Regions from separate parts of the Streptomyces sp. NPDC033165 genome, predicted to be linked through region 2. Evidence: riboswitches for the same ligand, from Rfam matches in the RefSeq annotation. Region 2 holds a riboswitch; each other region holds the start of a gene.
The links. A riboswitch is a leader RNA that binds a small molecule or an ion and turns the genes downstream of it on or off. The one in region 2 is predicted to bind cyclic di-AMP.
Positions count from the first base shown of each region.

Region 1 (7,739 bases), on a different contig from region 2:
TCCTCGACCCGCCCGCATCTCCCGCATCGCCCGCGTCTGCCGCACTGCTCGAACCGCCCGCACCGCTCGACCCCGGGACCGCCCGATGACGATCACCACCAGCACTCCCGCGCCACCCGCCGTCCGGCCGTACGAGAGTTACGTCTACGCCTATCCGCACAAGACGGCCTACCGCCCGCTGGCGGACCGGCCCGCGCTGCGCGATCTCTGGGCGGCGGAGCCGAAGGACGCCCTGTCCCTCTATCTCCACATACCGTTCTGCGAGGTCCGCTGCGGCTTCTGCAACCTCTTCACCCGGATCGGCGCGCCCGAGGAACTGACGACGCGCTATCTCGACGCCCTGGACCGGCAGGCGGTGGCCGTACGGGACGCGCTGGGCGACGAGGGTCCTGTGCGGTTCGCGGCGGCGGCCTTCGGCGGCGGGACGCCGACCTTCCTCACCGCCGGTGAGCTGGAGCGGCTCTGCGACACAGCGGAGAAGCGGATGAGCGCCGACCTGCGCTCGGTGCCGCTGTCGGTGGAGACCTCCCCGTCCACCGCGACGGCCGACCGGCTGGCCGTGCTGGCCGACCGGGGCGCGACCCGGGTCAGCATCGGCGTACAGAGCTTCGTGGACGCCGAGGCGCGGGCCGCCGTCCGTCCGCAGCGCCGGGCCGATGTGGAGGCGGCGCTCGGCCGGATCCGCGAGGCGGCGATCCCGGTGCTGAACATCGACCTGATCTACGGCATCGACGGGCAGACCGAGCGCAGCTGGCTCGCCTCGCTGGACGCGGCGCTGGCCTGGCGGCCCGAGGAGCTGTATCTCTATCCGCTGTACGTCCGCCCGCTCACCGGCCTCCACCGCCTGGGTACGGCGGTGGGTCCGGATACGGAGGCGCTGGAGCAGACCGCCTGGGACGAGCAGCGGCTGCGGCTGTACGCGGTCGGCCGGGACCATCTGCTGGCGCACGGCTACGAGCAGGTGTCGATGCGGATGTTCCGGCGCGCCGACGCCCCCCGCGAGGCGCAGGACGGTCCGGAGGACTACGCCTGCCAGACCGACGGCATGATCGGCCTGGGCTGCGGAGCCCGTTCCTACACGGCGGGACTGCACTACTCCTTCGACTACGCGGTGGACATGCGGGAGATCCGGTCGATCATCGACCGCTTCACCGCCACCGATGACTTCTCGCGCGCCGAGGTCGGCCGGTTCGTGGACGCCGACGAGGCGCGCCGGAGGCATCTGCTCCAGTCGCTGCTCCAGGCGGCGGGGCTGCCGGTCGCCGACTACCGCGCGCGGTTCGGCACGGACCCGGGGGCGGACTTCCCGGCCGAGCTGGCCAAGTTCGCGGCCCGGGGCTGGCTGGACCGGGCGGCGCCCAACGGGCTGCTGCGGCTGTCCCCGCTGGGGCTGGCCCACTCCGACGCGCTGGGTCCCGCCCTGTTCTCCCCCGGGGTGCGGGCCGCGATGGCCGCGTACGAGCGGAAGTGACCGGGACATGGACCTGACTCTTCTCTACCGCGGCCCGCTCGCCTCGTGCGACTACGACTGTCCCTACTGCCCGTTCGCCAAGCGGCGGGACAGCCGTGCGCGGCTGACGGCGGACCGGGAGGCGCTGGAGCGGTTCACCGGCTGGGCGGCGGAGCAGACCGGGGACCGGCTGTCCGTGCTGTTCACTCCGTGGGGCGAGGGGCTGGTCCGTTCCTGGTACCGCAGGGCGCTGACCGAGCTGTCCCATCTGCCGCACATCGGGCGGGTGGCGATCCAGACGAATCTGAGCTGCCGCACCGGCTGGCTGGCGGACGCCGACCCGGAGCGGGTCGCGCTGTGGTGCACGTACCACCCGGGGCAGACTCCGTACGAGCGTTTCCTCGGCCGGTGCCGGGAGCTGTCCGGGCTCGGGATCCGTTACAGCGTGGGCGTGGTGGGTTTCGACGAACACCTCGACGAGGCGCGGCGGCTGCGCGCGGCGCTGCCCGAGGAGGTCTACCTGTGGGTGAACGCGGCCGAGGGGCATACGTACACCGACGAGGAGGCGGAGCTGTGGACGGAGCTGGACCCCCTGTTCCCGTACAGCAGGCATCCGCACCGCTCGGCCGGGCTGCCCTGCCGGACGGGTGAGTCGGTGGTCTCGGTGGACGGCGACGGGACCGTGCGGCGCTGTCACTTCGTCAAGGCGGAGCTGGGCAATCTCTACGACGGCAGCTACCGCCGGGCGCTCGGCCCGCGGGCCTGTCCGATCGCTGTGTGCGACTGCCACATCGGCTATGTGCACCTGGAGACGCTGCCGCTGTACGACGTGTTCGCGGGCGGTGTCCTGGAGCGGATACCGGCCGGACCCGGGGTGGGCATGCCTTCGGACGGGCTCGTGGTGCCGAGCCCGTCCCGGCGTACGCTCCCTCTGCTGGAGCCGTGACCTCCGCGACCGCTACAGCGGCAGGAGGTCGGGACGCTTCGCCTCGACGTGGTCGCCGGAGGACTCGCCGCGCAGCCGCCGCCCGATCCACGGCACGAGGTACTCCCGGGCCCACTGGATGTTGTCGCGTCCCTCGTCGAAAGTGCTGCGCTGGGCCCGCGGCGGCCAGGGCTGGTCGGGATCGGCCGGCACGTCGTGGCCGAGGACCTGGGCGGCGCGCAGCGCGACGCGGGTGTGGCCCTCGGGCGACAGGTGGAGCCGGTCGTTGTCCCAGGCTCGGCGGTCCTGGACGGAGCGGAGCGACCACAGGTCCAGCACCGGGCAGTGGTAGCGGTCGGCGATGGCCCGCAGATGGACGTTGTACGTGGCGATCTTGCCGCGCATGTGGCGCAGCACCGGAACGCCCCGGGTGTCGAAGCCGGTGGTGACCATGACCGTGCCGACGGCGTTGCTCAGATCGGCGACCGCCCGCTCGAAGCGCTCGGCCAGGTCGTCGGGGTCGGCCCCGGGCCGGATGATGTCGTTGCCGCCCGCGCAGAAGCTGACCAGGTCGGGGGCCAGCTCCTTGGCGCGGGGGATCTGCTCCTCGACGATCTGGTCGAGGAGACGTCCGCGTACGGCGAGATTGGCGTAGCGGAAGTCCCCGTGCGGGGAGTCCTCCGGGCTGGTCGCCACGTCGGGGGCCGGGAGCCGGTCGGCGAGGAGCACCGCGAACCGGTCCGCCCAGCCGACGAAGGTCCCGTCGGGGCCGGGGTCCCCGACGCCCTCGGTGAAGCTGTCGCCAATCGCCGCGTACGACCCGATGATGTGCTGCTGGTTGTTTCTCGAATCGTCTGCCACAAGCACCTATCCTGCACCGTTCAATGTGACCTACGCGACCGTAATATGGGGTTGACGGGTGGTGAGATAGACCACCCGGTCAGGTTTTGGTAAAGCTGGAATAAGCGGAGGGGCGGTGCGCCGCCGCGCACCGCCCCTCGCTCATTTCTTGTTGCCCTCGGATCAGAGGGAGACGCCGTGCTGTCGCAGGTAGGCGATCGGGTCGACGTCGGAGCCGTAGCCCGGGCCGGTGCGGACCTCGAAGTGGAGGTGCGGGCCGGTGGAGTTGCCGGTGGAGCCGGAGAGCCCGATCTGCTGGCCGCCGGTGACGGTCTGGCCGACGGAGACGCTCAGCGAGGACTGGTGGGCGTACTGGGAGTACATGCCGTCCTCGTGCTTGATGACGACCTCGTTGCCGTACGAACCGCTCCAGCCGGCCGAGACCACGGTGCCCGGGCCGATGGCGCGGATCGGGGTGCCGGAGGGGGCCTGGAAGTCCGAGCCGGTGTGGTAGCCGCTGGACCAGCTGGAGCCGGAAGCGCGGTACTGGGTAGTGACGTTGGCGTTGGCCAGCGGGGTCGTCCAGCCGGAGCCGGTCGCCTCGGAGGAGCCGGTCCGCGCGGAGCTGCCGGAGCCCTCGGAGTCGTCGGCGGAGATCGTGTCCGGCTTCGGGTCCTCCTTGGGCGCGGCCTTGGAGGCGGCCTTGGGGGCCTGCTCGGCCTTCTTCGGGGCGGCCTGCGGAGCCGGGGCGGACTTCTCAGCCTTCGAAGGCGCGGCCGGGGCGGACGCCTTGGCTCCGAGGGTCAGTTTCATGCCGGGGAGGATCAGGCTGGGGTTCTCGCCGACGGTGGAGCGGTTGTCCTTGTACAGCTTCTGCCAGCCGCCCTTGAGCTGGTGCTCGGCGGCGATCTTCGACAGGTAGTCACCCCGGACCACGGAGTAGGTCTTCGGGGCGGCCTTCGACGCGGCGGGGGCGGTCTGCGGCGCGGTGTGCGCGGCGGCGACCGACGCGGCGGCGGGCTTGACCGCGGGAGCGGCCTGCTGCGCGGCACTGGCTCCGGTGGCGCCGATGAGCGGGAGGGCGAGTGCGGCGCCGCCGGTCCCCGCTGCGAGCACGCCGCGGGAGATCGGGCCGGACTTCGGACGGCGGTGCTTACCCTTTGCGGGCATGGGGAATTTCCTCTCCGGCGCCTGCGAGGTGAGCTGTCGGGTTCGGGCTGGAGATGCCCGGTCGCACGGTGGCGACTTCACCCCGAGCCGGTCCGGATCGCTCCGGGTCGGCGACTTACCTGGGTCCCCCGCTCCTGCCACACGTGAGTGGGTGGGTGCGAATTCCGGGCGGCGGCAGGATTAGGCGGTCCGCCCGGATTGACGGTGACCGTAAACGAGTCAGGACGAGCAGAACAAGCCATCGGTTGCGCGCGGGAATCATGGATTCGATCGCGGTCCGGATTTCCGGTCACACTCCGTGGATTACGGATCTTGGCTTTCCGTACGGGCAACGGGAACGGGCCGGGGAGCGATCACCACGGACCGTCACGGATATGATCCCGCTCACCCACGGAATCCCATCTCCCCCATTAGCGGGGCATGTTCTGCGAAATGCACCAATACGGACATGTCGCGGGCGGGGCTCGTGATGCGGCGTCAGACACACCCCCGCGACACCCCGGCCGGAGCGGGCAACCGTAATGATTTTCCGTCGAATCGATGTCGTATCGTCACGGGAGCGCCCTCGCCGGCGAGCCGCGCCGGCGCCAGAGATCCCAGGAGCCCCCGTGACACAGCAGGTGCCGCAGGTCCCGCCGGCAGAGACCGTCCTGACCGGAGTCCGCAACTTCCGCGACGTGGGCGGGCTCCCCACCACGGACGGGCGGCACACCGCCTTCGGCCGGCTCTACCGCAGCGGCCACCTGGCGCACGCCACCGCCGAGGACGCGGCCTTCCTCGGCGGGCTCGGGCTGCACACGGTCTTCGACTTCCGCAATTCCGCCGACCACCGGTTCGACGGGTACGACATCGAGCTGACCGGTGTCCGCAATGTCAGCATTCCTCTCTCGGACCCGGCCGACGGCGCCGAGTTCTGGCGCCTGGTCCGCGACGGGAACATCGAGCAGCTGCGCTCGATCCTCGCGGACGGCCAGGGCACCGAGCGCATGATCCGGATGTACCGGTCGACGATCAAGGACCGCACCGCCGAGCACAGCCGGGTCCTGCACGCACTGGCCGAGGACAGCGTCCCGGCGCTGATGCACTGTGCCGCGGGCAAGGACCGGGCCGGGCTCTCGATAGCGGTCTCGCTGCTGGCGGTCGGCGTCGAGCGCGAGGCGATCGAGACGGACTACCTCAAGTCCAACGATCCCCACCGCCGGTACAAGGTGCAGCGCGCCGACATGTCCGAGACCGGGATGTCCCCCGAGGTGATGGAGCTCCTCAACCCGCTCTTCGGGGCGCAGCGCGAATACCTGGCGGCGGCCTTCGCGACGATCGAGGAGATCTGGGGTACGACGGACCGCTACCTGACGGAGGGGCTGAAGGTCTCCCCCCAGACCCGGGAGCGGCTGCGCGAGCGGCTGCTCGACCAGGGCTGACGAGCTCGTGCGCGGTCAGCGGGTCACTCCGCGCCCGCCACCACGAAGAGCAGGTAGAGGAAGGCCGCGATCACATGGCCGACCACGAGGTAGGCGAAGAGCCGGATCACGAGGCCGCGCGGCATCCTGCGCTCCTGCGAGTCACCCTTCTTCGGGTGCCGCGGGCTCAGCGGGTCGTAGTGCTCGGAATCGGACATGACGGTCCTCTCTGCCGGCCTCGCGGCCGGTGGAACGAAGGGCTCAGCGCACGTGGAGGGCGTTGCCGAGGCAGAGCTCGGCCGCGGGGCTCTGGAGCAGGGAGTGGACGAAGAGCAGTTCCGCGCCGCCGTGGTCCAGAGCCGCGATCCGGTGCGGGGTGAGCGAGTCGAAGTGGGCGCTGTCGCCGGGGCCGAGGTCGTGCACGGTGTCGCCGAGCCCGACCCGCAGCCGCCCGCCGAGCACGTACAGCCACTCCTCGCCGGGGTGCACCCGGACCAGGTCACCCTGGGCCCCGTAGGGCACCCGGACGCGCAGCGCCTGCATCGCACGGCCGGAACCGCCGGCCTGCCGGTACAGCCAGCCGTCCGCCTCCGCGCCCTCGAAGCCGCCGCCTCGGATGATCGCGTCGCGTTCGGGCGGCTGCTCACCGAGCAGCTCGGAGACCGTCGTACCGTAGATACGCGCCAGCCCCAGGAGCATCGGCAGCGACGGCTGCCTGCGGCCGGTCTCCAGGCGGGAGAGGTGGGCCGGGGAGAGTCCGGCCCGCCGGGCGGCGCCCTCCAGGGTGAGGCCGCGGCCGCGGCGCAGCTCGCGCAGTCGGGATGCGACGCCGGGGAGCTCGTCCGGCGCCCCTTCGTCCGGAGGGTTCATACCTCCATTGGGCCAGGATCTTTCCTCCTGGGCAAATAACTTGCCCAGGAGGCAAACGTCTCGACGGGACGGTCAGCGGTTGGCCACGGCCTGCTTGACCAGGGTCCGGCCGAAGTCCCACATCAGCCCGCCGCCGCTGTGCGCCTCGTCCATCACGGACGTGAACGCAGCCACGAAACGGTCCACCTCCGCGTCCCCGATGATCAGCGGCGGGATCAGCTTGATCACTTCCAGGTGGTCGCCGGAGACCTGGGTGAGGATGCGGTGCTTCTGGAGCAGCGGCACCACGACCATCTGGGCGAAGAGTCCCCTGCGGGCCGCCTGGAGCATGGTCCAGCGGCTGCGGAGCTTCAGCGAGGCGGGGCGGCCGAACTCGATGCCGATCATCAGCCCGCGCCCACGCACCTCGTGCAGCAGCTCGTAGCGGTCCACCAGTGCCGCGAGGCGTTCGCGCAGCAGGTCGCCGGTGCGCCGGGCGTTCGCGACGGTCTCCTCTTCCTCCATGACCGTGAGGACGGCGAGGCCCGCGGCCATCGCCTGGGCGTTGGAGCCGAAGCTCGCGGAGTGGACGAGGACCCGGTCCATCGAGGAGTAGACCTTGCGGAAGATCCAGTCCTTGCCGAGCGTCGCGCCGACCGGCACATAACCGCCGGAGAGCGCCTTGGCCACGCACACGAGGTCGGGCTCCACGCCCTCCTCGTGCTGGTAGGCGTAGAAGTCGCCGGTCCGGCCGAGGCCGGTCTGCACCTCGTCGGCGATCAGGAGCGCCTTGTGCCGGTGCAGCAGTTCCTGGGCCTGCCGCAGGAAGCCGGGCGGTGCGGCGTGCACACCCTTGCCCTGGATCGGCTCGATGACCAGGGCCGCCACATCGCCCCGCTTCAGCTCGCGGCGCAGCGCGTCCAGGTCCCCGAGCGCGATCGCGGTGTCCGGCAGCAGCGGCGCGAAGCCGTCGCGGAACCCGCGCTCCCCGTTGACCGAGAGGGAGCCGGTGGTCAGCCCGTGGAAGGCGTGGTCACAGTAGAGGATGCGGGGCCTGCCGGTGGCGTAGCGGGCGAACTTCAGCGCCGTCTCGACGGCTTCCGTA
Region 1 is NZ_JBVIPK010000012.1:142,872-150,610, reverse strand. It holds gene ACZ5WC_RS25605 (STM4013/SEN3800 family hydrolase) at 1-89, shown strand, start outside; gene ACZ5WC_RS25600 (STM4012 family radical SAM protein) at 86-1,471, shown strand; gene ACZ5WC_RS25595 (STM4011 family radical SAM protein) at 1,479-2,396, shown strand; gene ACZ5WC_RS25590 (SGNH/GDSL hydrolase family protein) at 2,409-3,236, opposite strand; gene ACZ5WC_RS25585 (M23 family metallopeptidase) at 3,399-4,385, opposite strand; cyclic di-AMP (ydaO/yuaA leader) riboswitch at 4,389-4,549, opposite strand; gene ACZ5WC_RS25580 (tyrosine-protein phosphatase) at 4,994-5,806, shown strand; gene ACZ5WC_RS25575 (DUF6126 family protein) at 5,830-6,003, opposite strand; gene ACZ5WC_RS25570 (helix-turn-helix domain-containing protein) at 6,047-6,655, opposite strand; gene ACZ5WC_RS25565 (aspartate aminotransferase family protein) at 6,728-7,739, opposite strand, start outside.
Region 1: it holds a riboswitch for cyclic di-AMP, as region 2 does, so the genes downstream of both, ACZ5WC_RS25585 (M23 family metallopeptidase) here and ACZ5WC_RS29765 (M23 family metallopeptidase) in region 2, are expected to answer to the same signal.

Region 2 (7,739 bases):
CGTCCCCGCCCTCGCCCGCGAGGGGTATGCCTGGCCCGTGGTGCGCCCCGGCGAACTGCTGTCCACGCTGAGCTGGCCCGGTACCTGGCAGATCGCCCGCAGGCACTGGCGTTACGGGGCGGGCGAGGTCCACCGCTCACTGTCCCGGTCCGCCTTCACCCGGGCCGTCCAGCGGCTGCTGCCCGCGGTGACCGAGGAGGACCTGCGCCCGTCACCCGCCGGGGTCCGGGCCCAGGCGGTGCTCAAGGACGGCACGCTGGTCGACGACTTCCTGATCCGGGAGGCCCCGCACACCGTCCATGTGCTCAACGCCCCGTCACCAGCGGCGACGGCGTCCCTGCCCATCGGACGGGAGGTCGCGCGGCGGGCGCTGCGCCGGGCACGGGAAACGGGGTGGAAGCCGCCCGCCGTAGAATCGGGGCATTGTGTCTGAGCAGCCCCTGAACCCCGCCCCCGGTGCGCCCGCCGAAGCCACGGCCGCGACGCCCGAGCACGCGCCCGCCGTCACCGCGCCCGCGACCGGCTCCACGGCAGCCGACGTGGCAGCCGCCGAGGCCGAAGCTGCGGCCGAAGCTGCGGCCGACGAGGTGATCGCCGACGACGAGACCGCCGACGAAGCGGCCGCGCTGCGGGAGGCCTCCTTCGAGCGGCAGCGCAGGCTCCGCCAGGAGCCCCGCTTCCCCGGCGGCCCCGCGGCCGACCCCGCCGGCTCGCACCACGAGCGCCGGATCCGCAGCTTCCAGCCGCGCCGCAGCCGGGTCACGACCGGCCAGCAGGACGCCCTGGAGCGACTGTGGCCCAAGTGGGGTCTCGACATCGACGGCAAGCGCGTCCTCGACCTGGACGAGCTGTTCGACGGGCTGCCCGTCGTCCTGGAGATCGGCTTCGGCATGGGCGAGGCCACCGCGCAGATGGCGGCCGACGACCCGGGCACCGGCATCCTCGCCGTCGACGTCCACACCCCGGGCCAGGGCAACCTGCTGGGCCTCGCGGACAAGGCGGGCTCGACCAACGTACGAGTGGCCAACGGTGACGCGGTCATCCTGCTGCGCGAGATGCTGGCCCCCGAGTGCCTCGACGGCCTGCGGGTCTACTTCCCCGACCCGTGGCCCAAGGCCCGGCACCACAAGCGGCGGCTGATCCAGCCCGCGTTCCTGGATCTGGTCGCCCCCCGGCTGAAGCCCGGCGCGATCGTCCACTGCGCGACGGACTGGGAGCCGTACGCCGAGCAGATGCTGGAGGTGCTCACCGCGCACCCCCGCTTCGAGAACACCGCGGCGGACGGCGGATACTCCCCGCGTCCGGCGTTCCGGCCGCTCACCCGCTTCGAGGGGCAGGGCCTGGACAAGGGACACGTCGTCCACGACCTGCTGTTCGCCCGCATCTGACGCACACCGCCCGCGATGGCCATATGGCCACGTCCTGGCCGGATGCGCCATCGCCGGGTGTCAGTGCCCCTCGTTAGGGTCGAATGGTGTCCGACCCTTCCGTGCAGCATCAGCAGGCGCGGCCGGCCGTTCCGGCCCTCCACGAGCAGCGGCTCGACGAGGTGCTGGGCGCCGTGCCGGAGCGTGGCCGTGGGCGATACCGGCCGCGCCGCGTCGGCATGGTGTGGCGCAGCAAGGCGTTCCGCGCCGGGGCCGTGATCCTGGCGCTCGTGCTGTGCGGGCTGGTGATCCTGGCCCTGGTCCGGGAGCAGACCGGCCCGGAAGGCTTCCTCGTCGGCCTCGGCCTGGCGGTGCTCCCGGTCCCCCTCCTGATGGCGGCGTTCCGCTGGCTGGACCGGGTCGAGCCCGGCCCCTGGCGGAATCTGCTGTTCTCCTTCGCCTGGGGCGCGTGCGCCGCCGCGCTTGTCGCGATCATCGCCAACTCGTTCGCGACGCGCTGGATAGCCACCGCGACGGCCGACCCGGCGAGCGCCGACACCCTGGGGGCGACGGTGATCGCCCCCATCGTCGAGGAGAGCGCGAAGGCGGCGGCCGTGCTGCTCATCTTCGTGTTCCGCAGACGGGAGTTCAGCGGGGTGGTGGACGGGATCGTGGTCGCCGGGTTCACCGCGACGGGCTTCGCGTTCACCGAGAACATCCTCTATCTGGGCAACGCCTTCGGCGAGGACCAGCTCCAGGGCAGTTCGGGGTTCGCCTCGGTGACGGTGGGGACGTTCTTCGTACGGATCGTGATGTCGCCGTTCGCGCACCCCCTGTTCACCGTCCTCACCGGCCTCGGCTTCGGCTTCGCGGCCGTCAGCGCCCGCCGCCACCGGGTCCGCCGGATCGCCCTGCCGCTGCTCGGCCTGCTTCTGGCGATGGGCCTGCACGCCCTGTGGAACGGCTCGGCGTCCTTCGGCCCGTACGGCTTCTACGCGGTGTACGGCATCGTCATGGTCCCGGCGTTCGGCCTGGTGACCTGGCTGGCGATCCATTCGCGCCGGCGGGAGCTGCGTACGCTCGCGGCCGAACTGCCCGCATACGCGGCGGCGGGCTGGCTCACCCCCGCCGAACCGCAGGCGCTCTCCTCGATGCGGGCCCGCGGCATCGCCCGCGACCTGGCCCGCCACTGGCAGCGGGACCGGCTCCGCGGCCGGGCGGCGGCCCGCGCGGTCGCGGAGTACGAGTCGTTCGCGACGTCCCTGGCGGGCCTGCGCCGCCGGGCCCGGCACGGCGCGGCGGGCGCCGACTTCGCCGCACGGGAACGGGAGCTGCTGCACCACCTCTGGCAGCGCCGTGACATCGCGGCCCCGGCCCTCGCCGAGGCCGCCCGCCTGACGACCCGCCCGCAGTACGCGTACAGACACGCGCCCGGCTACGGGCACGGATACGCATACGGGCCCGGGCAGGGGCACGGCTACGCGTACGCACACGCCTACGCAGACGGGCCCGGGTACGGAAACGAGTACCGGCAGCCCTGACGTCGGGGGGTGTGCGTCAGGGCTGCCGGGGTTCCGGGGTGAGGAGGAGGCTCAGACGGAGAGGCCCTTGCTGTTCAGCCAGGCCATCGGGTCCATCGCCGAGCCGCCCGCCGTACGGACCTCCAGGTGGAGGTGGACACCGGTCACGTTGCCGGTCGCGCCCATGCGGCCGATGGTGTCGCCGGTAGTGACCTTCTGGCCGGCCGAGACGTCGATCGAGGACTGGTGGGCGTACCAGATCTCGGTGCCGTCCTCCAGTTCGAGCACCGTGCGGTAGCCGTACGAACCGGCCCAGCCGGCCGACTTGATCGTGCCGCTGTGCACGGCCTTGAGCGGCGTGCCGGTCGCCCCGGCGAGGTCGAGGCCGGTGTGCTGACCGGAGGACCAGAGCGCGCCGGACTGGCCGTAGGTCGAGGTGACCGTGTACGAGGAGGTGGGCAGGGAGTAGCTGGCGGCGAGCTTGGCGAGGCGCTCGGCCTCCGCCTTCTTCTTCGCCGCTTCCTCCGCCGCCTTCTTCTCGGCGGCGGCCTTGGCCTCGGCCTCGTCCTGCTGCTTCTTCGCCTCGACGGCCGCCTTCTCTGCCGCGGCCTTCTCGGCGGCGGCCTTGGCCTCGGCGTCCGCGCTGGCCTGCTGCTGCTCGGCCTGCTGGAGGATCCGGGCGCGCAGGGCCTCGCCCGCGTCGGTGGCGCCCTGCTCTGCCTCGGCGCTGGTGAGCCCCGCGGAGGTGAGCGGCGCGGCCGCGGCGACCGGGGCGGCCTCCACGTCGTCCGACATGAAGGACCCGACGCCGGGAAGGGACTTGGCGTCGGGAAGGTTGTCCGCGATGGAATCGGGAAGAGAGATGGAGACGGGTGCCTTGTCCTGAGCGGTGGCCATGCCCCCCGCTCCGACGGCCGCTATGACGCCGACCCCGAGGACGGTGGAGCTACGGGCCAGACCACGCTGCTTGGCTACGCGGTGCCTGCCGCGCACGGGACGGATGGACTCCTCGGTGGGATTCCACTCCCCCACGGACCGCTCCGCGCCACCGAAGGTGTCGGCACTGAAGGGTGACGGGGCCTCAGGGGCAGGCTTGTTGGACGCCACGTGGGCGCACTCCTTTCCTTCCTTCTCGCCTACCGGGTTAGCTGACGGGTTCGGAGCAGGAAGGTCTCCTACGGGCCCCTCCGTCTCTCACGAGACGCAGGCGTCCGATTCACCCCATGTAGGTGGTTCCCCGGTTCCCTTGCGGAATTCGGCGCTCGCGCGCGGCGCCGTCCTGACGACGGCTGGGACGACCGCGCTGCGTTATCGAACGTTAATAGACACACGGGCCCGAATCCAAGCTGTTCCTGCTGATCATTAACGACTTCGATGGGGACTTACAGGGAAGAAACGGGCTAAATCAGGCGACTTGACCGCACCTCAGCGACACCCCACTTTCTGACGTTGCGTCAATTGTTATGCGGAGCGACGCGCTTCAGTTACGTACCGTGCCATCGCCCCGCCCCACGATCTTCACCGTCGTCCGCCGCTCCGGCTGCCCCTCCGCCGGCCGGCCCACCGCGAGCAGCGCCATGTCATCTGTGGACCGCCCCCCGGTGTGCAGCCGTACGTCATCGGTCAGCGCCGACAGCAGCTCCTCGGGGCCGGGGAAGATCCGGCCGCGCAGCCGGGCCGCGGGATCGTAGAAGACCCCGTTCGCGTCCCGGGCCTCGGACAGGCCGTCGGTGAAGGCCAGGAGAGTGGCGCCGGCGGGCATCGCCCACTCGTCGGACCGGTCCGGCCACACCCCCAGGTCCATCCCCAGCGGCAGCGCGGGCACGGAGGGCGCGAGCACCTCCAGGGCGCCGTCCACGTGCAGCAGGATCGGCTCGGGATGCCCCCGGTTGACCAGCCGCACGGTGGCCGAACCGGGCGGGATCTCTGCCAGTACGGCGGTGATGAACCCCTCCATGGCGTCCAGCCCGTACCGACGCGTCCCCTCCCGCGCCAGCGCCCGCTCCAGTCGCTGGGCGACGCCCTCCAGGGACCGCTCCTGCTCGGCGGCCTCCCGGAACGCCCCGATGATCACCGCCACCGTCTCGACGGCACCCAGTCCCTTGCCGCGCACGTCGCCGACGACCAGACGGACGCCGTACGGGGTGTCCGCGACGGCGAACAGGTCACCGCCCACGAACTCGTCCGCCTGGGCCGCCTCGTACCGCGCGGCCACGTGGAGCCCGCCGATCCGCTCGGCCGGTGTCGGCAGGACGGCGCGCATGGCGGTCTCCGCGATGACCCGCGCCGAGGCCAGCTGCTCGTTGCTGCGCCGCACGACCCCGTTGATGACGAGGGCCAGCACCGCGGCGGTCAGCACGGTGATGGTCTCGATGACCGGGACCACCTGGGTGGACGTCCCGTCGGAGAGCCGCATCGCGATGACGGACAGGAACGAGGCGATGCCGGTACGGACGGTCCGGGACCGGGAGAAGAACGGCGCGGCGATCAGCGGCGCCGCCACGAACAGGGGAACGGCGGTGAAGTTGGGCGGAGCCAACGAGTCGAACAGCAGCCCGCCGACGATCAGGAGCGCGGGCAGCAGCCGGACGAACCGCCGGGTGCCCCTGCCGCCGGGCGTCACCGCCCCGTCCGGGGACCCGAGCACGGCGCGGCTCAGACCACCGGCGCTCCCGGCCACGCGCCCATGCCGCTTCTCGGCCAACCCCACCTGTGCACTCCTGCCCGGTCCACCCACGGCTGCGGACGGTACCGCGCCCCGTCCAGGCTTCCCGGAGCCGCGCCGGGCGGCGACTCCTCATCGGCCAAATAGGGGGAAGCCGGACGAGGACCCGGCCATCGGTGACCGATACGGCCGACGGCCGGCCAGGCAGTCCAAGCCCGCTCAGCCGGCCCAGGCCGCCCCGGCCCGCTCAGCCGGCCCAGGCCCGCCCGGTCGGCTCGGCCAACCCGGCCCGGCCATCCCGCCCATCCAGCCCATCCAGCCCAGTCGACTCAGTCGGAGAGCGAGCGCTCCGCGTAGACGGTCAGCGCGTCCCGTACGAGGGTGACGGTGTCATCCGCGTGGCGGTCGTAGTTCCGCGCGAAACGCGGATCGGCGACGTACATCTCGGCGAGCCCGATCACGTACGAACGGCTCGGCTCCCTCGTCGTCGCCAGCCAGGCGCAGTGCCGCCGCGCGATGTCCTGCGCCTCCTCGCTGTCCGGCGCGAGCCCGGCCTCCTTGGCCCGGCCCCAGTCGCGCGCGATGGCCTCCTGCTCGTCCTGGAACGCCTTCTTCTCCGCCGCCCCGAGCGAACGCCACCACCGGTCGCCCTCCTCGTACGCCTTCCGGCCCCAGCGCTCGGTCACCTCCTGCTCGTGGACGGTGTGGTCGAACCCGTCGAACACTTCTTCAGCCATGAGTTCCATCCCCTCCTGGGTCTTGTGGAGAGTGGTCCGCACCGAGGCGATCTGCCGCCCGATGCGCGCCTGCTCCTGTTCGAGCAGCCGCAGGTGCGCCCGCAGCGCCACCGCCGTGTCCCGCTGCCCCTCCAGTACGTCCTTGATGGCGGGCAACGACAGCCCGAGCTCCCGCAGCAGCAGAATGCGCTGCAACCGGACGAGGGCGTCCTGGTCGTAGTAGCGGTAGCCGTTGCTCCCGATCCGGCTCGGCGTGAGGAGACCGAGGTCTCCGTAGTGCCGGAGCGTGCGACTCGTGGTGCCGGCTTTTCTGGCGATTTCCTGGATGGACCACTCCATGCCGGAAACGCTAGATCTTTACGCTGCGTCAAGGTCAAGCGTCCCGGGCCGGTCGGGTCGGTGCTGTTCCCCGGAAACGACTCAGGCCCGGCACGCTGTGCGCGTGCCGGGCCTGCATCTTCAGTAGCGGGGACAGGATTTGAACCTGCGACCTCTGGGTTATGAGCCCAGCGAGCTACCGAGCTGCTCCACCCCGCGTCGGTAAACACCACTCTACGGCATACGGGGAGCGCACTCGACCAGCTGCCGCTGCTGCCTGCCTCCGCCGGCCGGCTCCGCTCCTCGGCACACAGCAGAAGGATCGCAGCGAAGGGCGCGTCCGGGGCTTTCCGGGCAGCGTGGGCCGCCTCTTCCAACTGCGAGCCGTGCGGGGGCGATACGAAGCATCGTCCGCCTACAGCAGACCCCGCCCGGAGGCACTCCAGGGCGGGGTCCGAAAGGTAGGCCGTGTGGGACTCGAACCCACAACCAACGGATTAAAAGTCCTGGTCGCAGCAGCCTAGCTGGTACCGAACGGTGCCACCGGGTCCGACATCACCTGGTCAGAGCGGACGGCTGGTGGCACACAGTCCGATTCGAACTGGCTCGTATCGGGACGTCCGCTCACGCATCGCTCACGCAAGAGGAATGCCAGCCTGCGCTCCTCGGACGTCGAGGATTACGATGCCAAATCCCAAGTCCGTCACTGGAGTCAGCTCCTCAGTACGCAAGTGACTTCTATGAGCCCCAAGTGCCACCCTGGGCTGTAGCATCGATCAATCCATGGTTTGGGGGGCCACATGTCTTCGCAGGTTGTCACGTACGCACTGGACGAGCAGACCACCGTGGGTTTCGAGATCGAGACCGACGACAACTTCCATCCGGTTGGCGCTGAGACTGCCATTGCTCGAGTCCGCGAGGCCGTCCAGCCGGCAGTGCAGGCGGCACGCACCGTACTCGACCAGGTCGCAGCCATGAAGCCGGATGAGGTTCAGCTCAAGTTCGGCATCAAGGTCAATGGCACTGCAAACTGGCTGATCGCCAAAGCTGCGACCGAAGCCAACTTTGAGGTCACCCTCACTTGGCGAGACGCCGCAACACCAGCTGGCGAGCCCACTCAGCAGTAGCAGGC
Region 2 is NZ_JBVIPK010000018.1:15,158-22,896, forward strand. It holds gene lhgO (L-2-hydroxyglutarate oxidase) at 1-433, shown strand, start outside; gene trmB (tRNA (guanosine(46)-N7)-methyltransferase TrmB) at 426-1,388, shown strand; gene ACZ5WC_RS29760 (PrsW family intramembrane metalloprotease) at 1,475-2,908, shown strand; gene ACZ5WC_RS29765 (M23 family metallopeptidase) at 2,960-3,994, opposite strand; cyclic di-AMP (ydaO/yuaA leader) riboswitch at 4,006-4,158, opposite strand; gene ACZ5WC_RS29770 (PP2C family protein-serine/threonine phosphatase) at 4,368-5,591, opposite strand; gene ACZ5WC_RS29775 (MerR family transcriptional regulator) at 5,882-6,628, opposite strand; tRNA gene ACZ5WC_RS29780 (tRNA-Met) at 6,753-6,826, opposite strand; gene ACZ5WC_RS29785 (CU044_2847 family protein) at 7,408-7,734, shown strand.

Region 3 (7,739 bases), on a different contig from region 2:
CGATCACCGAGAGCCGCAGCAGCCGCCCGGTGGAGGTCACCGCCCCGACGTCGCCGCGCGCCGTCGCCGCCACCGCCGACACGATCACGTCGTGCCTGGTCCGCCGGGCGTCCTCGGAGATCTCCACCGGCTCCGCGTTCGCCGTGCGGGCCAGCAGGCCCGTCGAGGAGAGCAGCACCCGGCACGGGTCGTCCGCCACCTCCAGCGGCACGGAGGCGATCTGCGAACCGGCCGACTCCAGCAGCACCGTGCGCCGGTCCGTGCCGAACTTCTTCGCCACGGCGGCCAGCTCCGAGGAGACCAGCTTGCGCAGCTCCGCGTCCGACTCCAGGATCGCGGTCAGCGCCTCGATCTCGCTGTTGAGCTTGTCCCGCTCGCTCTCCAGCTCGATCCGGTCGAAGCGGGTGAGCCGGCGCAGCGGGGTGTCCAGGATGTACTGCGTCTGGATCTCGCTCAGCGAGAAGTGCGCCATCAGGCGCTCCTTCGCCTGCGCCGAGTTGTCGCTGTCCCGGATGATCCGGATGACCTCGTCGATGTCGAGCAGCGCGACGATGAGCCCCTCGACCAAGTGCAGCCGGTCGCGGCGCTTGGTGCGGCGGAACTCGCTGCGGCGGCGCACGACCTCGAAGCGGTGGTCGAGATAGACCTCCAGCAGCTCCTTGAGCCCGAGGGTGAGGGGCTGGCCGTCGACCAGCGCCACGTTGTTGATGCCGAAGGACTCCTCCATCGGCGTCAGCTTGTAGAGCTGCTCCAGCACCGCTTCCGGCACGAAGCCGTTCTTCACCTCGATGACCAGGCGCAGTCCGTGCGCCCGGTCGGTGAGGTCCTTCACGTCCGCGATGCCCTGGAGCTTCTTCGCCGAGACGAGGTCCTTGATCTTGGCGATCACCTTCTCCGGGCCGACGGTGAAGGGCAGTTCGGTGACGACGAGACCCTTGCGGCGGGCCGTCACGTTCTCCACGGAGACGGTGGCACGGATCTTGAACGTGCCGCGGCCCGCGGTGTACGCGTCCTTGATGCCGGACAGGCCGACGATCCGGCCGCCGGTGGGCAGGTCGGGGCCGGGGACGAAACGCATCAGCGTCTCGACGTCGGCGCCCGGGTGCTTGATCAGGTGCCGGGCGGCGGCGATGACCTCGCCCAGGTTGTGCGGGGGCATGTTGGTCGCCATGCCCACGGCGATCCCGGACACCCCGTTGACCAGGAGGTTGGGGTAGGCCGCCGGGAGGACGACCGGCTCGCGCTCCTGACCGTCGTAGTTCGACTGGAAATCGACGGTGTTCTCGTCGATCGCCTCGGTCATCAACGACGTGGCGTCGGCCATCCGGCACTCGGTGTACCGCATGGCGGCCGGCGGGTCGTCGTTGCCGAGGGAGCCGAAGTTGCCGTGGCCGTCGACCAGGGGCAGCCGCATCGAGAAGGGCTGCGCCATCCGCACCAGGGCGTCGTAGATCGACGCGTCGCCGTGGGGGTGCAGCTTGCCCATGACCTCGCCGACGACGCGGGCGCACTTCACATAGCCGCGGTCGGGGCGCAGCCCCATCTCGTTCATCTGGGAGACGATGCGCCGGTGCACCGGCTTCATGCCGTCGCGGGCGTCGGGCAGGGCCCTGGAGTAGATCACCGAGTACGCGTACTCAAGGAAGGAGCCCTGCATTTCGTCGACGACGTCGATGTCGAGGATCTTCTCCTCGAAGTCGTCCGGCGGCGGGGTCTTCATGCTACGGCGGGCCATCGCGGCTGCGACTCCTTCTCGGATACACGGATTCTGATCGGACAACCTGGGGTACTGATGCGGACCATTGTGGACCGCCGCACCGACAACGCGGACCTCGACCCGTCCGAAGCGGTCCGAGGCGGCGCGGCCTGAGGCACCATCGACGGAAACTTCCGCGGAACGGGAACTTCGCCAGGTGCCGGTGCGCTTGCTTAGAGTGGCAGGTCTGGCAGGAAGTACCGGTCAGGAAGTCCAGTATCGCGATCGAAGGGACGTACATGCCCATGGGTCACACGGCCACCGCACAGGCCGGCTCCGGCGGCTTGACAGCGACCGAGCACCGCCTGGCCAACGGCCTGCGTGTGGTGCTCTCCGAGGACCATCTGACCCCGGTCGCCGCGGTCTGCCTCTGGTACGACGTCGGTTCGCGCCACGAGGTCAAGGGACGCACCGGTCTGGCTCACCTCTTCGAGCACCTGATGTTCCAGGGCTCGGGCCAGGTCAAGGGGAACGGCCACTTCGAGCTCGTCCAGGGGGCCGGCGGCTCGCTCAACGGGACGACCAGCTTCGAGCGGACCAACTACTTCGAGACCATGCCCACCCACCAGGTGGAGCTGGCCCTCTGGCTGGAAGCCGACCGTATGGGCTCCCTCCTCGCCGCGCTCGACGAGGAGTCCATGGAGAACCAGCGCGACGTCGTCAAGAACGAACGGCGCCAGCGTTACGACAACGTGCCCTACGGCACCGCGTTCGAGAAGCTCACCGCCCTCGCCTACCCCGAGGGCCACCCGTACCACCACACCCCGATCGGCTCCATGGCCGACCTGGACGCGGCCACCCTGGAGGACGCCCGCGCGTTCTTCCGTACGTACTACGCGCCCAACAACGCGGTGCTCTCCATCGTCGGGGACATCGACCCCGAGCAGACCCTCGCCTGGGTCGAGAAGTACTTCGGCTCCATCCCGTCCCACGACGGCAAGCAGCCGCCGCGCGACGGCACCCTGCCCGAGATCATCGGCGAGCAGCTGCGCGAAGTCGTCCACGAGGAGGTCCCGGCGCGTGCCCTGATGGCCGCCTACCGCCTCCCGCACGACGGCACCCGCGCCTGTGACGCGGCCGACCTGGCGCTGACCGTGCTCGGCGGCGGCGAGTCCTCCCGCCTGCACAACCGCCTGGTCCGCCGCGACCGTACGGCGGTGGCGGCAGGCTTCGGGCTGCTGCGGCTCGCCGGTGCGCCCTCGCTGGGCTGGCTGGATGTGAAGACCTCCGGCGGGGTCGAGGTGGAGCAGATCGAGGCCGCGGTCGACGAGGAGCTGGCCCGGTTCGCCGCCGAGGGGCCCACCCCGGAGGAGATGGAGCGCGCGCAGGCCCAGTTGGAGCGCGAGTGGCTGGACCGCCTGGGGACGGTCGCGGGCCGCGCCGACGAACTGTGCCGCTACGCGGTCCTGTTCGGCGACCCGCAGCTCGCCCTGAGCGCCGTGGGACGAGTCCTGGACATCACCGCGGAGGAGGTGCGCGAGGCGGCGCGGGCGGCCCTGCGCCCCGACAACCGGGCGGTGCTGGTCTACGAGCCCGTCGAGCCGGCCGAGGACGAGGGGGCCGTCGAGGACACGGCAGGCACCGAAGCACCCGAGGGGGCGGACAAGTGAGCGACGCCGCCGTGACTGGAGTAGCCATGGAGTACCACCCGCAGCCGACCCCGGGCACCGCCCGGCCGTGGGCCTTTCCCGCACCCGAGCGAGGCGCCCTGCCCAACGGGCTGACCGTGCTGCGCTGCCACCGCCCCGGCCAGCAGGTCGTCGCCGTGGAGATCTTCCTGGACGCGCCGCTGGAGGCCGAGCCCGAGGGCCTGGACGGCGTGGCCACGATCATGTCGCGGGCGCTGTCCGAGGGCACCGACAAGCACAGCGCCGAGGAGTTCGCCGCCGAGCTGGAGCGCTGCGGCGCCACCCTGGACGCGCACGCCGACCACCCCGGTGTCCGGGTCTCCCTGGAGGTCCCGGCCTCCCGGCTGGCCAAGGCCCTCGGTCTGGTCGCCGAGGCGCTGCGGGCCCCGGCCTTCGCCGAGAGCGAGATCGAGCGCCTCGTCGGCAACCGCCTCGACGAGATCCCGCACGAGCAGGCCAACCCGTCCCGGCGCGCCGCCAAGCAGCTCTCCAAGGAGCTCTTCCCGGCCACCGCCCGGATGTCCCGTCCGCGTCTGGGCACCGAGGAGACGGTGCGCCAGATCGACGCGGCCGCGGTGCGCGCGTTCTTCGACGCCCACGTCCGCCCGTCGACCGCGACCGCCGTGATCGTCGGTGACCTCACCGGCATCGACCTGGACGCGCTGCTGGCCGACACCCTCGGCGACTGGTCGGGCAACGCGGGCCAGGCCCGCCCGGTCCCGCCGATCACCGCGGACGACACCGGCCGTGTGGTCATCGTGGACCGCCCCGGCGCGGTCCAGACCCAGCTGCTGATCGGCCGGATCGGCGCCGACCGGCACGAGAGCGTGTGGCCCGCACAGGTGCTCGGCACGTACTGCCTGGGCGGGACCCTCACCTCCCGGCTGGACCGGGTCCTGCGCGAGGAGAAGGGCTACACCTACGGCGTGCGCGCCTTCGCCCAGGTGCTGCGCTCCAGCGGCCCCGACTCGGGCGGCGCGGCCATGCTCGCGATCAGCGGCTCGGTGGACACCGAGTCCACCGGACCGGCGCTGGAGGACCTCTGGAAGGTCCTGCGGACGCTGGCCGCCGAGGGGCTGACCGACGCCGAGCGCGAGACGGCCGTGCAGAACCTGGTGGGCGTCGCCCCGCTGAAGTTCGAGACCGCTGCCTCCGTCGCGAGCACCCTGGCCGACCAGGTCGAGCAGCACCTCCCCGACGACTACCAGGCCCGCCTCTACGCCCGGCTCGCCGAGACGGGCACGGTGGAGGCGACCGCCGCCGTCGTCAACGCCTTCCCGGTGGACCGGCTGGTCACGGTCCTGGTGGGGGATGCCGCTCAGATCGAGGAGCCCGTAAAGGCGCTCGGCATCGGAGAGGTCTCCGTCGTCACCGGCTGACGCAAGCGCACCGCAACGGGGCAAACGGGACCCCGACGAACAGCAGTTCGTCGGGGTCCTCCCTTTTTGCCCTATTGAGGCAGTTGGTCGGATTTGGTGGAGAGGTTGCCTGTCTGCCCTGTGGGATGTGCGACAAATCCCCTTGTCCGTTTGGTGATGGGAAGGCGGCCCGCTTAGCGTCGGCTCCGCTGTCCGTCACCCGTATGCCGCATCCGCGGCGCCGGGCAGCGATCGCCGAGTCCCCGTCAGGCGCGAGCCTGGGGAGCCGGGGACCCACGCAGTCCCTGGGGTGAATCGGAGATCCGCGCCACACCCGGCGCGGCGATCCGTAGGAGACCTTCCTGCTCCGAACCCGTCAGCTAACCCGGTAGGCGAGAGGGAAGGAAAGGATCAGCCCCTTCATGGCGTTCACCCGTGCCACCGGGAAGCACCGTGCCCCGAGCCGCCTCACGCGCCGGAGCGCCCAGGCCGCCGGAATCGCGGCTCTGACCACCACCGGAGTCCTCGGCTCGCTGGCCTCTCCGGCCCTCGCCGCGGACGCCGAGGCGCCCAAGGTCGTCGACACCGGCCTCACCCAGGCCATCGCCCTCGACGCCACCCTCGCCGAGCAGATCGACGCCCAGGCGAAGGCGCAGCAGCAGCAGGCCGAAGCGATCGCGAAGGCGAAGGCCAAGGCCGCCGCCGAAGCCAAGGCCAAGGCGAAGGCGGAGGCCGAGCGCAAGGCCGAGGCCCGTGCCAAGGAGATCCGCGAGGAGAAGGCCCGCGCCGCCCGCGCCGCCGAGCGCGCCCGCCTGAACGCCTTCCACCTCCCGGTCGCCGGATCCCACGTCACCACCGGCTACAAGGCGGGCGGTTCGCTCTGGTCCTCCGGCAGCCACTCCGGCGTGGACTTCATGGCCCCCTCCGGCAGCTCCGTCGTCGCGGTCGGCGCCGGCACGGTCGTCGAGGCCGGCTGGGGCGGCGCGTACGGCAACAACATCGTGCTCCGGATGGCTGACGGCACGTACACCCAGTACGGCCACCTCTCCTCGATCGGCGTCTCCGTCGGCCAGAGCGTCGCCTCCGGCCAGCAGATCGGCCTGTCCGGCTCCACCGGCAACTCCACCGGCCCGCACCTGCACTTCGAGGCCCGGACCACCCCCGACTACGGCTCCGACATGGACCCCGTCGGCTACCTGCGCTCCCACGGTCTGAACGTCTGACCCCACCCGCGCACCCCGCTTCCCGAAGGCCCCGGCTCCCCGCCGGGGCCTTCGGCAATTCCGGCGGAATCCCTCGTACCGGGGTGTGCGACAGGCCTTCTCCGGCCAGTTGATATCCATGGATTCCGGCCTGCCGTCGGAAATTCCGGCGGATTGCAATAGAGTCACGGAACAGACGTCGGGCGGCCGCGTTTCGCGGGGATTAAGGCGGAGGTTCGGACATGCGCATTCCCGCGCATTCGGTATGCACGGCAATCCGTGACGACATCGTCTCCGGTGTCTACGAGCGCGGCAGCCGCCTCACCGAGGAGCTGCTGGCCCGGCGGTACGGGGTCTCCCGCGTCCCGGTCCGTGAGGCGCTGCGCACCCTGGAGTCCGAGGGCTTCGTCGTCACCCGCAGGCACGCCGGCGCCTGTGTCGCCGAGCCCACCGAGCAGGAGGCGGCCGACCTGCTGGAGGTGCGGATGCTCCTGGAGCCGCTGGGTGCCGCGCGCGCCGCCCAGCGCCGTACGGACGCCCACCTCAAGGTGCTCCGCGGGCTGGTGAGGCTCGGTCAGGAGCGGGCCCGCCGGGGCGAGGGCGAGGATCTGCGCTCGCTGGGCGGCTGGTTCCACGAGACCCTCGCCCAGGCCTCCGGGAGCCCTGGCCTGATCGCGCTGCTCACCCAGCTCCGGCACAAGATCGCCTGGATGTACGCGGTCGAACAGCCGGTCCGCCCGGCCGACTCCTGGGCCGAGCACGGCGCCATCGTGGACGCCGTGGCACGGGGCGACGCCGAGCGGGCCAGGGCGCTCACCGCCCAGCACGCGGAACGCGCGGTGGCGGCCCACCGGCTCCGCCGCCCGGACCGGCCCGGCCACCGCGCGGCCGCCGGGCCCCGGGTGAGCACTTCGCAACCTGGCGTAAACATCGCGAGTGCCCGTCATTAACAATCGCGCCGTATACAAAGGGGGAGTAATTGCGGAGGGTGGTATTCGTGCTGCCCGAATTCCCGGTGCACGGATATCTCCGGGAAAGCGAAAGAGCCGCAGCCCCGGCAAGGGGTCGCGGCTCTCACGTATTTCCGTCCGGTGGGGGCGGGCGGATCGCCCGTGGGGCGGGCGGGACGGGTCAGACGGTCTCGGGAAGCTCTTCCAGCCCCTCGGCGACCAGCTTCGCCAGCCGGTCCAGAGCGGCCTCGGCGTCATCCGCGTCGGACGCGAGGACGATCTCCTCGCCGCCCTGTGCGCCCAGGCCGAGCACGGCGAGCATGGAGGCGGCGTTCACCGGGCTGCTGTCGGCCTTGGCGATCGTCACCGGCACGCCGGACGCCGTGGCGGCACGGACGAAGATGGAAGCGGGGCGGGCGTGCAGGCCCTCGGCCCAACCGACGTTTACGCGGCGCTCAGCCATGGTTCTGCCCTTCACATATCAACGGTTGTCTAGACCAGTCTCTCATGCGGTGCGCAGTGCTGTGCCCGGCCTCCCGTCCGGGCCCCGCGCCCCGGCCGCCCTCGGCCGGGCCTCATCAGACTGCCCCGGTACCGATCCCTCCGCGACCGGGATGCCCGCCGTAGGCTTTGTCCATGCAGCCCACGCCGGAGCAGAGTCCGCATCACGCGTACCCCGACCACTGGGAAGCGGACGTGGTGCTCCGCGACGGTGGCACCGCGCGCATCAGGCCGATCACCACGGACGACGCCGAGCGACTTGTCAGCTTCTACGAGCAGGTGTCCGACGAGTCGAAGTACTACCGGTTCTTCGCCCCGTATCCCCGGCTATCCGACCGGGATGT
Region 3 is NZ_JBVIPK010000004.1:58,039-65,777, forward strand. It holds gene ACZ5WC_RS11485 (DNA gyrase/topoisomerase IV subunit A) at 1-1,735, opposite strand, end outside; gene ACZ5WC_RS11490 (M16 family metallopeptidase) at 2,002-3,366, shown strand; gene ACZ5WC_RS11495 (M16 family metallopeptidase) at 3,393-4,763, shown strand; cyclic di-AMP (ydaO/yuaA leader) riboswitch at 4,986-5,152, shown strand; gene ACZ5WC_RS11500 (M23 family metallopeptidase) at 5,165-5,965, shown strand; gene ACZ5WC_RS11505 (GntR family transcriptional regulator) at 6,187-6,894, shown strand; gene ACZ5WC_RS11510 (HPr family phosphocarrier protein) at 7,076-7,357, opposite strand; gene ACZ5WC_RS11515 (bifunctional acetate--CoA ligase family protein/GNAT family N-acetyltransferase) at 7,531-7,739, shown strand, end outside.
Region 3: it holds a riboswitch for cyclic di-AMP, as region 2 does, so the genes downstream of both, ACZ5WC_RS11500 (M23 family metallopeptidase) here and ACZ5WC_RS29765 (M23 family metallopeptidase) in region 2, are expected to answer to the same signal.

Region 4 (7,739 bases), on a different contig from region 2:
GAAGGAGCGGTCGTCGGGCTTGGTGGTGTTGGCGAAAATCTTGCCGTCCGCGCCCGGGGTGTCCCAGGCCATGCCCATCTCGATCATGTGGACGTCCGTGCCGGCCTCGGCGAGCCGGAGGGCGGCCACGGAGCCGCCGTATCCGGTGCCGACGACGAGGACCGGCACATGCGCCCCCGAGCCGATCGGCGCCGCCGCCGGACGGACGCTCGCCCATGTCGGCGTGGCGTGCCCGGCGATCGCCGCAGCACCCAGAAGAGAACCTGTTCCAGTGATGAATCTTCGACGCGAGACGCCCTTGGCCTCACTGTTGTGCATGATAGCGTCACTCATGTGACATTCCTCACTCTCGACAGAGTGCAACAGGTTCTACTGTCAATCGTGTGGTAAGTCACGAGAAACTCAGGGGTAACTTCCGGCGCCCCTCCGGCAGGCGAAGCCGGGGCGCGCGCCGTTGCCGGGCGAGGCGACCGGGCAGGTCAGCGCCCCTCTTCCGGGGCGTGGGACAACTCCAGCGAGACGGGTTCGCTCTGCTGGTTGTGGGCGGTGACGTGAGTCGTGTGCCGCGTGAAGCGCAGGCCCATGGTGGCGAGTTCGTCGGGTTCGTGGAGGGCGCAGAGAAGCGCGGCGGCCGCCGGGAGCGTCAGGTCGGCGCCGGGGCCGTACCCCAGCAGGGCCGCGGTGTCCGGGGCGGTGCGGGCTGCCCGGCAGGCATGCGCGAGGACCTCGTGCGGGTCGTCGACGATCAGTTCGTCGATCTGGATCCGCTGCGCGCGTACGCGGAGATCGAGCGGGCGGGCGGGGGCCGGCATCGGGGCGGGAACAGCGCGCAGCGGACTCGGATGGTTCACGGGGTGGGCTCCAGGGTGGCGTCGGAGATACTCACCATGAGAGCGGCGTGCGGTCGTCGCAAGGTGCGTTGTATGCATTGCGCTCAGACTGTGCGGAGTGTCGAATAGATCGAGCCGGAGCGGGGAGGGAGCACCACGTGGCGCGTGAACGGTCGGGCCGGACGGCGCAGCACCTGGTCCTGGTGGCGCGCCTGCGGCACCTGCGGGAAGGCGCCGGTCTGTCCGTACCGCAGGCCGCGAAGCAGCTCGGCTGGCATCCGACGACGCTGCGGCGGCTGGAGCAGGCGCAGACCTCCCTCGATGTCGGGCAGGTCTCCGCGCTGCTCGGCCTCTACGGGGCGGGCGCGGCGGAGGCCGAGGACATCATGGGCCGGCTCAACGCCGCGAACATGCCCGGCTGGTGGCATCCATGGCGGGACGCGATGGACCCCTGGCTCATGGACCTGATGAGCGTGGAGTCCGCCGCGAGCGTCGTCCGCACCTGGGACCCGGCGCTCGTACCCCTGCTGCTCCGGACCCCGGCCTACGCCATGGCCGTGGACGCGGCCCTGCGGCCCGAACTGGGCACCGGGGCGCGGCAGCGGCGGGCCGACCTGCTGGCGGAGCGTCAGAAGCGGCTGCGTGAACAGCAGGCGCGGGTGTGGGCGGTACTGCCGGTCACCGCGCTGCGCTGCCGGGTCGGCGGCCCCGAGGTGATGCGCGAGCAACTGAACGCGCTTCAGAGGGCCGCCGGGCGGCGGGAGGTGACGGTGCAGCTGCACCCCGACGGCGCGCCGCCGCACCCGCTCACCGGGGTGCCGGCGCTGAGTCTGTACCGGGTGGAGATCCGGGAGATCGCGGATCACGTGGTCCGCGAGGGCGGGCTGCCCGGGACGGCGGAGGTCTGGGACACCAATCCGTCCGTACAGGAATACCAAGCAATGCTGGACATGTCGTGCGTGATGGCGATACGTCCGGCCCGAACCAGGGAGATTCTTCAGGATGAGTACGACCGGGAATGGGCTTGAACTGCCCGCACAGATCGACACGTCCGTCGCGCACAGCGCCCGGGTGTGGAACTACTGGCTCGGCGGGAAGGACAACTTCCCGGCGGACCGGGCGGCGGGCGACGCGTACAAGAACAAGTACCCGCTGATCGAGACCTTCGCGAAGGAGTCCCGTGACTTCCTGCGCCGGACGGTCACCCACCTCGCCCGGGACGCCGGGATACGGCAGTTCCTGGACGTCGGCGCGGGCCTGCCCACCGCGAACAACACCCACGAGGTCGCCCAGCGGATCGCCCCGGAGTCGCGGATCGTCTACGTCGACCACGACCCGCTCGTGCTGCTGCACGTCCATGCCCTGCTGACGTCCAGCCCCGAAGGCGCGACCGCGTACGTCGAGGCGGACATGCGCGACACGGACACCGTCCTGGCCGGGGCCGCCGAGACCCTGGACCTGACGCGGCCGGTCGCCCTGGTGATCTCGGACGTGCTCGGGCACATCGTGGACTGGGACGACGCGCTGTCCCTGGTACGGCGGCTGGTGGAGCGGCTGCCCTCGGGCAGCTACCTCTCGCTCTCGCACTCCACCGCCTCGGACGAGGCGCACCGCGCCGTGCAGGACGAGTACAACTCATCCGGCGCCATCCCGTACATCTTCCGGGAGCCGGAGACGACGATCGCGTTCTTCGACGGGCTGGAGATGGTGGAGCCGGGGATGGTGTCCTGGCCGAACTGGCGGCCCGACGCGAACACCGGCACCACCACGGCCCGGGCCGGGTGGGGGGCCGTCGCCCGCATCCCGTAACCCCTGTCCGCAACCGCCGCGCCGCGCACCGGGATGGACCGGTGCGCGGCGCGCTCGGCCCGCAGAGGCGTACAGCATGAGCACCAGAGGTACGGCAGAGCCCTTCGAAGCCGATCCGTTCCGCGCCCGCGATACACGGGAAGCCGCGGCGGACCGGCTCCTGCGGGCCGCCATGCGCTCCGGTGCGCACCTGATCAGCGAGGCCGCCACCCTGATCAACGGCTCGGCAGTGCTGGCCGACCCGATCGCCGGAGCCGTCTACAGCACCCCCGCCGTCGCGGCCGCCGCCGGCGTCCGGGCGGCGTCCCACCCGCAGGACCACCCGCACCACGTCCTGCGGCCGGCGGCCGGCGCCGTCCTCGTCCTGCACCCGGCGCCCGTCGTCCGCGCCGAGCACACCGCCCTCGTCGCCACCACCACCGCGGCCCTGCTGGAGGTCCGGGGGCAGCGCGCCGCCGAACTGCGCGCCGAGCAGATGCGGCTGCACTCCACGCTGCTCCGGCTGCTCCTGGGCGGCCACACCACCGCCGTCACCGACACCCTGGGCGCCGACGGCCTCACGCATGTCACGGTCTACCGGCTCACCGGCCCCGACGTTCCCACCGCCCACCAGGTCCTCTGGCGCGCCGCCCGCCCCTCCCTCGCCGGGCACAGCGGCTCCTGCGCCCTGATCGGCGAGCTGGACGGCGAGCTCCTGGTCGCCGAACTCCACCGCGGCCAGGACAACGGGCGGATCCTCCGCCTGGTCTCCCGGGTCAGTGAACGCCACCACCTCCTCGCGGGCCTCGCCGGACCGCTCCCGCTCGCGGACATGCCCACCGCGCACGCGGACGCGGCCGCCGCCCGGCACAGCGCCACCCCCGCCCACCGCGTCGTCCCCGCCGATGCCGTGGGCGCCACACAGCTCGTCCGCCTCCTGGACCCCGGCTCCTACAGCCGGTGGGCGGCCGCCGTCCTCGGCCCGCTCACCCCGCAGCACCGGCACCTGCTCCTGGTGTGGCTGCGCACCGGCAGCACCCCGCGCGCCGCCGCCGCGCTCGGTATCTCCGCCGGCACCCTCCGCACCCGGCTGCGCGAGCTGACCGCCCTGCTCGGCACGGACCTCGACGACGCCACCGTGCGGGCCCATCTCCTCCTCGCCCTCCGCGCTCCCGCCTCCGGCGACCACAACGGCCACGCTCACGACGGCGGGCAGGGGGACTCGGGCCCGACGCCGCCGGGAAGCCAAGCGGCCGCGGGCCCGTACGGTCCAGCCCGGTTGAAGACGCTGCCCGCCGGGATTCTCGACACCGCCCCCGCCCTCTCCTGGGCCACCGGTCTGGTCGGCGGTCTCGAACCGCACCTGCGGATCGCGCTGGCCTGCTGGCTGCGCCACCACGCGAAGACCGCGCCCGCCGCGACCGAACTGCACGTCCACCGCACCACCCTGACGGTCTGGCTCGCCCAGTGCGCCGAGCATCTCGACCGGAACCTCGATGACGCCGCCGTCCGCGCCGAGCTCCACCTCGCTCTCGAAACCACCGCGGCCACCGACGGCGCGGACGACCCGCGCGCCCTGCCCCGGCGCGGCGGCCGCACCTACCGGCGTACCTGACGGCGGCAGCGGGAAACGGCGGAAGGCGGTGCCACCGCGCGAACGGGTGGCACCGCCTTCCGGGTCTCCGCGCCTCGGTCAGTAGGCGCCGAAGACGTTGTCGATGGAGCCGTAGCGGTCGGCGGCGTAGTTGCACGCGGCGGTGATGTTGGCGACCGGGTCGTAGCTGTCGGTCGAGGTGCCGGGCACGTGGTAGGCCTGGAAGGTCGGGTCGATGACCTGGAGCAGGCCCTTGGACGGGGTGCCCTTGGCGGCGTTGGAGTCCCAGTTGTTGATGGCGTTCGGGTTGCCGGAGGACTCGCGCATGATGTTGCGGTGGATGCCCTCGTAGCTGCCGGGGATGCCGCGCTCGGCCATGATCGCCAGCGACTCCTTGATCCAGCCGTCGAGGTCGTTCGTGTACGCGGTCGGCTTCTCGGCGGCCGGGGCGGCCTTCGCGACCGGGGCCGCGGCGCGCTCGGAACGGTCGGCGCGGTCAGCCGACTCACCGCGGGCGGCGCTCGCGGAGGCCTTGCCGGACTTGTCCTCCGACGGGGCGGCGGCCTTGGCGCCGATGGTCAGCGTGAGACCCGGGTGAATGAGGTCGGGATTACCGCCGACGACCTTCCGGTTCCCTTCGTAGAGCTTCTTCCAACCGCCGCTGACGGAATATTCGCGGGCGATCTTGGAAAGGGTTTCCCCGGCCGCCACGGAATGCTTGGCGGGCGCGGACTTCACGGCGGACCCGGAAGCGGCCTTGGTGGCGGAATTCACCTGGGCGGCCACGGAGACCGGGGCCACGGCCTGCTGCTGGGCGGCCGGGGCGGGGGCCGCGAAGGCGGTGGTGGCGCCGATCACCGGGAGAGCGAGAACGGCTCCGCCCGTGGTCACGGCGGCGAGGCCGCGGCTCAGCGAGGTGGACTTGGGACGGCGGTGCTTACCCTGTGCGGGCATGGGGAATTTCCTCTCCGGCGCCTGCGAGGTGAGCTGTCGGGTTCAGACGGGAGATGTCTGGCCGCATGGGCATGCGACTTCACCCCAAGCCGTTCCGGTAACGGTTCGGCGACTTACCTGGGTCCCCCGCTCCTGCCGTACGTGAGTGGGTTTCGGATTCCCGGACGGCGGCAGGATTCGGCGTTCCATCCGGATTGACGGTGACCGTAGGCGAGAAACGCCGAACGGAACAAGCCCCGCATTCCGCATCGCTGTTTTTCCGCATGATCGAAACAGGGGATTTCCGACGGGGGCCGCACCGTCACCGCGTCAACTTTCTTCGCACAGAAGGGAACCGAACCCTCCGGATCACCGTCCGCGCCCCGCGACGTGACGCTCACCACTTCCACCGGAGGTGGCGAAAACACGGCCAGGCAAATGCCTCAAGCGCCCTAATAAGCCCTTTACGGATGAGAGTTCCAAAGGAGGTAAATCACCCATATCGATATGGCGAAATGGACTTATCGGGCACGCTGGTCAGGGCCGGTCGAAGCGCTCGCCGGGCGATCGCTTACGGTGTGGGGTGGAGACTAGTAAGCCAACCCTTACCTCCGACGTACGCTGTACCTGCCCGCGTTCGCCCGCCCCGAAGGAACACCACGCCATGACACGCCCCGTCCGCGTCGCCATTGTCGGAGCCGGCCCCGCCGGTATCTACGCTGCGGACGCGCTGCTCAAATCCGAGGTCTGCCAGGACCCGGGGGTCTCCATCGACCTCTTCGAGCGCATGCCCGCGCCCTTCGGCCTGATCCGTTACGGCGTGGCCCCCGACCACCCCCGGATCAAGGGCATCGTCAAGGCCCTCCACCAGGTGCTGGACAAGCCGCAGATCCGCCTCTTCGGGAACGTCAGCTACCCGAACGACATCGGCCTGGACGACCTGCGCTCGTTCTACGACGCCGTGATCTTCTCCACCGGCGCCGAGGCCGACCGGGCTCTCGACATCCCCGGCATCGACCTGGACGGCTCCTACGGCGCGGCCGAGTTCGTCTCCTGGTACGACGGTCACCCCGAGGTCCCCCGCACCTGGCCGCTGACCGCGGAGAAGGTCGCCGTCCTCGGCGTGGGCAACGTGGCGCTGGACGTGGCCCGGGTCCTGGCCAAGACGGCGGACGAGCTGCTGCCCACCGAGATCCCGGACAACGTGTACCAGGGCCTCAAGGCGAACAAGGCGCTGGAGGTTCATGTCTTCGGTCGGCGTGGCCCGGCGCAGGCCAAGTTCAGCCCGATGGAGCTGCGGGAGCTGGACCACTCCCCCAACATCGAAGTCATCGTCAACCCCGAGGACATCGAGTACGACGAGGGCTCCATCGCCACCCGGCGGGAGAACAAGCAGGCCAACATGGTCGCGCAGACCCTGGAGAACTGGGCGATCCGCGATGTCGGCGACCGCCCGCACAAGCTGTTCCTGCACTTCTTCGAGTCCCCCGTCGAGATCCTCGGCGAGGACGGCAAGGTCGCGGCGCTGCGCACCGAGCGCACCGAGCTGGACGGCACCGGCAATGTCCGGGGCACCGGAGAGTTCACCGACTGGGACGTGCAGAGCGTCTACCGCGCCGTCGGCTACTACTCGGAGGAGCTGTCCAAGCTCCCCTTCGACGTGGCCTCCGGCACCGTCCCGCACGAGGCGGGCCGGGTCATCGCCGGGGACGAACACATGGCCTCGGTCTACGTCACGGGCTGGATCAAGCGCGGTCCGATCGGCCTGATCGGCCACACGAAGGGCGACGCCAACGAGACGGTGGCCTGCCTCCTGGAGGACCGCGCCGCCGGTCGGCTGCCCGAGCCGGCGACGCCCGCCCCCGAGGCCGTCGAGGCCTTCCTGGAGGACCGGGGCGTGCGGTACACGACCTGGGAGGGCTGGCACAGGCTGGACGCGCACGAGCAGGCGCTCGGCGCGGCCCAGGGCCGTGAGCGGATCAAGGTCGTGGAGCGCGAGGGCATGCTCAAGGCCTCGGGCGCCTGATCGTCGGCCGGGCGCCCCGGGCGCCGGACCTGACCGTCGGCCGGGCACGTCCCGGCGGACACCGCCCGGCCCTGGACGGGGCCCTCACCGGTCCCGACCGGGGCTGACGTCCGTCCGGGCGGGACCCGGGGCCGCCGTGCCGCCATCCGTGCGGGGCCGGCCCCGGGCCTCGGCCGTGCGCCCCGGCTCCGCACCCCGGAACGTCCGCCACAGGTCCGGTCCGGGGGTGTGCGCCTCGGCGGGCCGACGGACCGTCGAGGTCCCGGCCCAGCGGGCGGCCAGCAGGATCGCGATGTCGTCGGGGCGGTCGATGGCCGCTCGTGCCTCCCCGATGACCTGGTCGGCCGTGTCGGCCAGCGGGACGGCGCCGATGCGTTCGATCGTGGCGCGCAGCCGCTCGATCCCCTCGTCGATGTCGGTACCGGGGCGTTCGATCAGGCCGTCGGTGAAGAGCGCGAGCATGGCGCCCGGTTCGAGCCGCATCTCGGTGACCGGATAGACCGCCTGTCCGTCGATCCCGAGCACGATGCCGCCGGGCAGGTCCAGCACCTCCGTCCGGCCGTCGGGC
Region 4 is NZ_JBVIPK010000007.1:160,404-168,142, forward strand. It holds gene ACZ5WC_RS18715 (GMC oxidoreductase) at 1-333, opposite strand, end outside; gene ACZ5WC_RS18720 (hypothetical protein) at 480-851, opposite strand; gene ACZ5WC_RS18725 (helix-turn-helix domain-containing protein) at 989-1,858, shown strand; gene ACZ5WC_RS18730 (SAM-dependent methyltransferase) at 1,833-2,639, shown strand; gene ACZ5WC_RS18735 (PucR family transcriptional regulator) at 2,716-4,233, shown strand; gene ACZ5WC_RS18740 (transglycosylase SLT domain-containing protein) at 4,312-5,166, opposite strand; cyclic di-AMP (ydaO/yuaA leader) riboswitch at 5,170-5,328, opposite strand; gene ACZ5WC_RS18745 (FAD-dependent oxidoreductase) at 5,810-7,171, shown strand; gene ACZ5WC_RS18750 (SpoIIE family protein phosphatase) at 7,256-7,739, opposite strand, start outside.
Region 4: it holds a riboswitch for cyclic di-AMP, as region 2 does, so the genes downstream of both, ACZ5WC_RS18740 (transglycosylase SLT domain-containing protein) here and ACZ5WC_RS29765 (M23 family metallopeptidase) in region 2, are expected to answer to the same signal.